DNA from 2 places in the Paenibacillus woosongensis genome. Region 2 is predicted to be linked to the other one. Evidence: a T-box and tRNA genes for the amino acid it is inferred to sense, from the RefSeq annotation. Region 2 holds a T-box; the other holds one or more tRNA genes.
What was found. A T-box is a leader RNA that pairs with one kind of tRNA and senses whether it is charged. The one in region 2 lies ahead of QNH46_RS18515 (valine--tRNA ligase), so its partner is inferred to be a tRNA-Val.
Positions count from the first base shown of each region.

Region 1 (3,414 bases), 630 kb from region 2:
AGCGTATTCATCAATCTTTCCGATTTCACAGGCTTGAGCAAATAATCCAGCGCATTCAGCTCAAAGGCTTTTACTGCATAAGCCTCGTATCCTGTTACAAACACGATTTTTAAATCAGGTTTGATTTGTAAAATCTCCTCTGCCAGCTGAATCCCATCCACATCGGGCAGCTGGGTATCAAGAAAAAGCAGGTCGACCGGCTGATTAATGATTTCTTTCCTGCCTGCTGCCGGATCTGTAAACTTCCCCACAATTTCAATCCCGGGAATCTGCTGCAGCTGTTGTTCCAAATAGTCCAGTGCAATTCTATCATCATCCAGAAGAATAACTTTCATCGCGCTCTCCCTACATGTGTAATAACATCTGTAACAATCTAACAATTCCAAATAAATACTATAGACCATGAATCTATACAATCTCTGAACAAATTGTCACTTTACTGGAAGAAATATCGGCAAGATATGGAAGATCCTGCAGTGTAGGGAGGTTTTTTGTCGAATTTTACCTATGATAATTTTACTGCTGCTCTTTGCTTTTCAGCAATAGGGAATTGAGATAATCAAGCTTTTGATCATGCGGAATGGGTTTACCATTAACTTACCGAGAAGGACGATCGATTTACAGATTTGGAACGAGAGGGCAGTAGCGTTGAAGGGGAAAGCAACGAATTACGTAAGTAATGCAAGAGAAATAGCTGGTTAGGAGGAGAAGGAGCACCCCCAATTATGAGAATGCCCCCATCTTATTACGGCCCGTTTGGCCTGAAGTAAACATATCCTTTATACGTAACTTCATGGTAGCCGGAACCATCATTACTAATAATGGTGTAATAGGTGCTATTCATTTGAAGTGTTCCTGAGAAACGCCCAGCAGGAAAGTAAGTAATGTAAAAATACGAAGATGGAGGGATAGAGCTGTCTCCGCCCTTATCGAAGTGGATTAGTCTAACGATTTCTACATATTTTGGAGACGTGTCATAGAAGTCGTTTGGCGCTGCTGCTGAGGCTGGCAGCACAGAAATAATTGAAATTAAAAGTGCTAATGTAAATGTTAATAGTGATTTTCGATTCATCAATTTTCACCTCCTTCCAATATTTAGTATAACAACAATAATAAAAATCACAATAAAAACAAATAAAGTAAAAAATAAATTATTCAGGAATAGTTTGGATTTCTTCTTAAGGCTCGGATGGAGAGATAGAGAGGATTGAGAGAATGAAGAAAAAAGAAAAAGCCCTTGATACACAAGGGCTTTCGGCTATGATCTGTAGTGGGCTCGAACCACTGACCCCCACCCTGTCAAGATGGTGCTCTCCCAGCTGAGCTAACAGATCAGAATTCAATTAGTGAAGACAAGAAATATCATACCAGGTTAAGTGAACTCTGTCAAACCTTTTTTTAAATATAATTAGAGAGTTCACAGATAGGCGCCTTCTGGCGTATAAAGGGGGCAGATGCAGACGAAAATGAAGTTAGCAGGCACAAAGCCATAGTCAAAGTCAAAGCACCAAGGAACATGACAGAAAGGATGAACAATGTGCAGCACAACAAGCTAACGACAGCAGCACAATTCCCCCGTAAAGCTATTTGCAAAATCGTTCTCGCCGTCGGCGCCGCCAGCCTTCTGCTTCTGGGCAGCGGATGCGGACTGGAGCCGAATAAAGAGACGATGCAGCGGCAGCAGCAGCTTCCTTCCTGGTTCGGCCAATCCGTACGCGACAAGGTATACGGCAAATCCGTACGGGAGCACGTCTACTCGAAAGAGGTCATCACGCCCCCGTGAGAAGGGTTTAACTCAGTCATCCTCCCATTTCCGGGAATACCCCTTTTTGATAGTGTAAAACATGGGAACGATAAGTATAACGGATATTAGTACTGCTGCGACAATTGTCAACGTAACCATGGCGTAGTGACTCCTTCCGGGATAGATGTTCAATAGAAGATAGTTACTTTACAACTATACACGAAAAGCTATTTTTTGTATAATGATGCAGTTTGCAGAGTAATGAAGCAACATGGGAGGGGTATCAATGGCTGCTGCTGTAATTATAGCCGTTAATTCGGAAGAGCAATTGGAGAAATGTTTGAACATTCGCAAGGAAGTTTTCGTAGAGGAGCAGAAGGTGCCGATCGATCTGGAAATCGATGAATATGATGTGATCAGCCCGGACGCCGTTCATGTGCTGATCGAAATGGAAGGCACGGCTGCGGCAACGGGAAGAATTACGTACTATAAAGATAACAGCGCCAAAATGCAGCGGATTGCGGTTCGGAAGCCGTTCCGTTCGCAAGGCGTAGGCAAAATATTGCTGCTCGCCATGGAAGAGCGGGCCAGAGAGCTGGGACTGACGAAGTCCGTCCTTGATGCGCAATGCCAAGCCGAGGGCTTCTACGCGAAGCTCGGTTATGAGACGGTCTCGACGGAACCGTTTTATGACGCAGGCATATTGCATGTACGCATGGAAAAGCCGTTATAAGCATCACCCCTCATATAAATGGCCGGAGCAGGCAACACTATAGGCATCCCTGCTGGGAATCTCAGTAGATTAAGGAGATGTGATGAAGGATGGCTGTTGACAGCAGAGAGACTTTTATCGCGGTTCAAAGAAACGGGGACGGCAACCTGACCCGGTTCAAAACCTCCAGTGGCCGTATATTAGATTACGAGGATGCGCTGCGTGAGGTAAATGCTGGTGCCATTTCGGGCGTGAACATTTTTAAGGGAAAAGACGGCGAGATGTATATCCGCGGCGATGCGGACGGAGATCCAACCAACAATTTGGACGCGCTGCCCACATTCGAATAGAAAATGCACAGAAGCCGCCTTGGGAAGGATCCCCAAGGCGGCTTTGTCGTATCGCGAGAAGCTATCCCTATAACTGATAGATTTCATGCTGACGAAGGAAATCCATCTCGAGCGTCTGGCCGATATAGCTCTCCATTTCATCGCCATAGTGCATCAGCGAGATTTTCGCCCGGATGTCCGCAGGCAAGGTCAGAAGCTCTGCCAAAGTGGTGTGAACCTGACCCGGTCCTGTCAACTGCACTTCATGCAGAATTTTGCGGCAGCCGCGCCGATATACAAGCTCCTTCAGCAGTTCGGGCTGAAAGATCATATCCGCACTGTAAAAAATTTCACCGTTCAAGTATAAGGAGTAGCTGTTCTTCCCAGGAATATGAGGGGTGCGAATGATTTCAAGCGTGAGGCCTGGCGCTAGCTCCGAGGTTTGCCCCTCGCGAAGGAGATGGACGTGAAAGGCGTCCTCCAGCTTTTCGATGCCGTCCTGGCCCAGCCCGCCTTTCAGCGTGTTCTCCCATAGCGGCTCTGCCAGCGCCTCGGGAACGTAAAGCACAGGCTTTCGTCCATGGCCGTATCTCATGCGGAAAGCATATTCCTCCAATCCGCCGACATGG
Region 1 covers NZ_CP126084.1:3,415,975-3,419,388, reverse strand. Annotated here, with positions in the region: gene QNH46_RS15765 (response regulator) at 1-335, opposite strand, end outside; gene QNH46_RS15760 (hypothetical protein) at 746-1,072, opposite strand; tRNA gene QNH46_RS15755 (tRNA-Val) at 1,262-1,334, opposite strand; gene QNH46_RS15750 (hypothetical protein) at 1,529-1,783, shown strand; gene QNH46_RS15745 (GNAT family N-acetyltransferase) at 2,031-2,477, shown strand; gene QNH46_RS15740 (DUF3892 domain-containing protein) at 2,567-2,806, shown strand; gene QNH46_RS15735 (MBL fold metallo-hydrolase) at 2,874-3,414, opposite strand, start outside.
Region 1: it has a tRNA-Val gene. The T-box ahead of QNH46_RS18515 (valine--tRNA ligase) is inferred to sense a tRNA for this amino acid. The anticodon was not compared.

Region 2 (3,414 bases):
GACCTATGCGGTAGCTCGCAACCTGGCGCATCTGGCTCGCCTGATCAAGCCGTATAAAGAAGCAGAAGCCGCAGAGATGTGGGGGATTGCCAAGGAGGCCTGGGCACGGGCCTCAGCAAATCCGAACGTTCTCTATACCTCGCAAACGCCGGATGCTCCGGGCGGCGGGGATTATGATGACATTCGCACAAGCGATGACCGGTATGCGGCGGCCGCAGAGCTATACTTGACGGCCTATGCGCTCGGCGACAGCAATGCATCGTCCTACAAAGCAGCGTTAACTTCGTCACCACATTACCGCGAGGTGTCCCAGTTCGACTGGCAGTCTACTGCTACAACAGGAACGCTGTCCATACTGTCGGCCCAGAACGATCTGCCAGCCTCCGATCTTCAGGCCATGAAGACGAATGTGCTGAACCAGGCGAACGATACACTGGCGACGCTAAATGGGGAAGGGTACCCTGTGCTGCTGCCGGGGAACAAAGGTTATGACTGGGGCTCCAACTCCGCCATTGCCAATAAAATGATAATGCTCGGGTACGCCTACGATCTTAGCCAGAACCTGAGTTATTTAAAAGCGATGAACCGGGCGATGGATTATTTCATGGGCAATAATGCAATGAGACTATCCTATATTACGGGATACGGCCAATACTTCGAGACTGATACGCATGACCGCTGGGCCTGGGGCAAGTACCAAAGCGGTGTGCCGTATCCGAAGGGCTGGCTGTCTGGCGGGCCGAACAATACGGTGATCAACGATTCGGCGACACCGACGGGAATGCCTGCAGCCAAATCGTATGCGCCGAAGAATACGGCTCCTGATGCTTGGGTGTCCAAAGAGAATACGATCAACTGGAATGCGCCGCTGGTATGGATTTCCAAATACATTCAAGACCATAGAGAACCTTTAGGCGGAGGCGCGAACGAGAATCCAAACCCTGACCCGGGCCCAAATCCTGATCCGGGACCTGGACCAAATCCGAACCCGGGACCTAGCGGAGATTTGGCCGTTCAGTACAAAGCCGGAGATACGAATGCAGCCGACAACCAGTTCAAGCCTCATTTCAATATCGTGAACAAGGGGGCTGCGGCTGTGCCTTTAAGCGAGCTGAGTCTGCGATATTATTTCACAGCTGACGGCAATGACCAGCTGCAATACAATTGTGACTGGGCCATGGTAGGCTGCTCCAACGTGAACGGGGCTTTCGTGAAAATGAATCCGGGCAAAGCGAACGCCGATACCTACCTGGAAATCACATTTAAAGCCGCAGCGGGTTCGCTGCAGCCCGGCGGGCAGACGGGGGATATCCAGACGCGCAATCACGCGAGCAACTGGGCGAACCTCAACGAGAGCAATGACTATTCTTTTGATCCAACCAAGACCGCGTATGCAAATTGGGAACGCGTCACCTTGTACCATAACGGTACACTGGTGTTCGGAAACGAGCCTTGATCGCCGGCTTGTTCTCGCAGCCATTCAGACCAAATATTGACTCCCCGTTAATTTCACGCTATGATAATATGGATTAACTTAAAAAAACCGTGTGAAAAGACATGGAACGGGAAGAGTAGGCAGTGAGCCCTTCAGAGAGCGGGATTGCAGCGCTGGAAGATTCCGCAGGATGCAGCTGGCCGAAGTCACCCGGGAGTCGCTTGTTTGAGCAGCTATGCAGTTTGTAGTCGTTAGAACGGGCCGGTAGCAGCCGTTATCTGTATGAGTGTTGCGAGTTTCTCGGCGATTCCGCGAGTGTAGCGGTTTCGGGCTGGGCCAACCCGCAAAACAAAGGTGGTACCGCGAAAGTAAAGCCTTTCGTCCTTTGAGACGAGGGGCTTTTTGTATTTTTTGAGCAAGACTATCCTGATTACGCTAAGGCAATGCTGAATTGTAACGGAGGTTGAAATTATGTCAGAGATCCAAGAGCATTCGTCGGCAAACAACATGCCGACAACGTATGATCCCAAGGCTGCAGAACAGAAATGGTATCGCTACTGGATGGAGGGCGGCTTCTTTAAGGCGGGCCAAGTACCGGAAGCCAAGCCGTACACGATCGTCATTCCCCCGCCAAACGTAACGGGCATGCTTCATATCGGGCATGCGCTGGACTTTACGCTGCAGGATATCCTGATCCGCACGAAGCGGATGCAGGGGTATGATGCTTTATGGCTGCCGGGCTCCGACCATGCTGGAATAGCGACGCAGACGAGAGTGGAGCAGACGCTCCGGGCAGAGGGAATTTCCCGCTATGATCTCGGCCGCGAGAAATTTCTTGAGAAGGTATGGGAATGGAAAGAGCATTATGCGGATACGATTCGAGAACAATGGGCGAAGATGGGCTTCTCGCTGGACTATTCCCGCGAGCGGTTTACTCTGGATGAGGGGCTGTCCAAGGCGGTGCGCGAGGTATTCGTCAAGCTCTATGAAAAGGGCCTGATCTATCGCGGTAAATATATTATTAACTGGGATCCTGCAGCCCGCACGGCCCTCTCGGATATTGAAGTGGAATATAAAGAAGTCAACGGTCATTTGTACCACCTGCAGTATCCGCTTAAGGATGGTAGTGGATTCATTACAGTAGCTACGACAAGACCGGAGACGATGCTTGGGGATACGGCTGTGGCTGTTCATCCTGAGGATGAGCGGTACCGTCATCTAATCGGCCAGCCGCTCGTGCTGCCCATTGTAAATCGTGAAATTCCGATTATTGCCGACGAATATGTCGATAAAGAATTCGGCAGCGGAGCGGTGAAAATTACGCCTGCCCATGACCCGAATGACTTCGAGGTAGGACTGCGTCATGATTTGCCGCAAATTACCGTCATGGATGAGAGCGGCAAGATGAATGAGGCGGCCGGCAAATACCAGGGGATGGACCGCAGCGAGTGCCGGAAGGCCATCGTGGCCGATCTCAAGGAATCCGGCGTTCTCGTACGGATCGAGGATCATGTTCACCAGGTCGGCCACAGCGAGCGTTCTGGCGCTGTAGTCGAGCCTTATTTATCGACGCAATGGTTCGTTAAAATGAAGCCTCTGGCGGAAGCGGCGATCGCTGCCCAAAAATCAGGCAAAGGCGTTCATTTCGTGCCGGAGCGGTTCGAGAAAATTTATCTGCACTGGATCGAAAATGTGCGCGACTGGTGCATCTCCCGCCAGTTGTGGTGGGGCCACCGTATTCCGGCTTGGTATTGCGAATCCTGTGGCGAGCTGCATGTCGCTAGGGAGGCCGTGGATACCTGCGCCAAATGCGGAGGTCATGAACTGGTGCAGGACGACGACGTTTTGGACACGTGGTTCAGCTCGGCCTTGTGGCCGTTCTCCACACTCGGCTGGCCGGATGAGGACAGCGAGGACTTCAAGCGCTTTTTCCCGACGGATGTTCTCGTTACCGGGTACGACATCATTTATTTCTGGGT
Region 2 covers NZ_CP126084.1:4,043,184-4,046,597, reverse strand. Annotated here, with positions in the region: gene QNH46_RS18520 (glycoside hydrolase family 9 protein) at 1-1,456, shown strand, start outside; T-box leader at 1,550-1,824, shown strand; gene QNH46_RS18515 (valine--tRNA ligase) at 1,907-3,414, shown strand, end outside.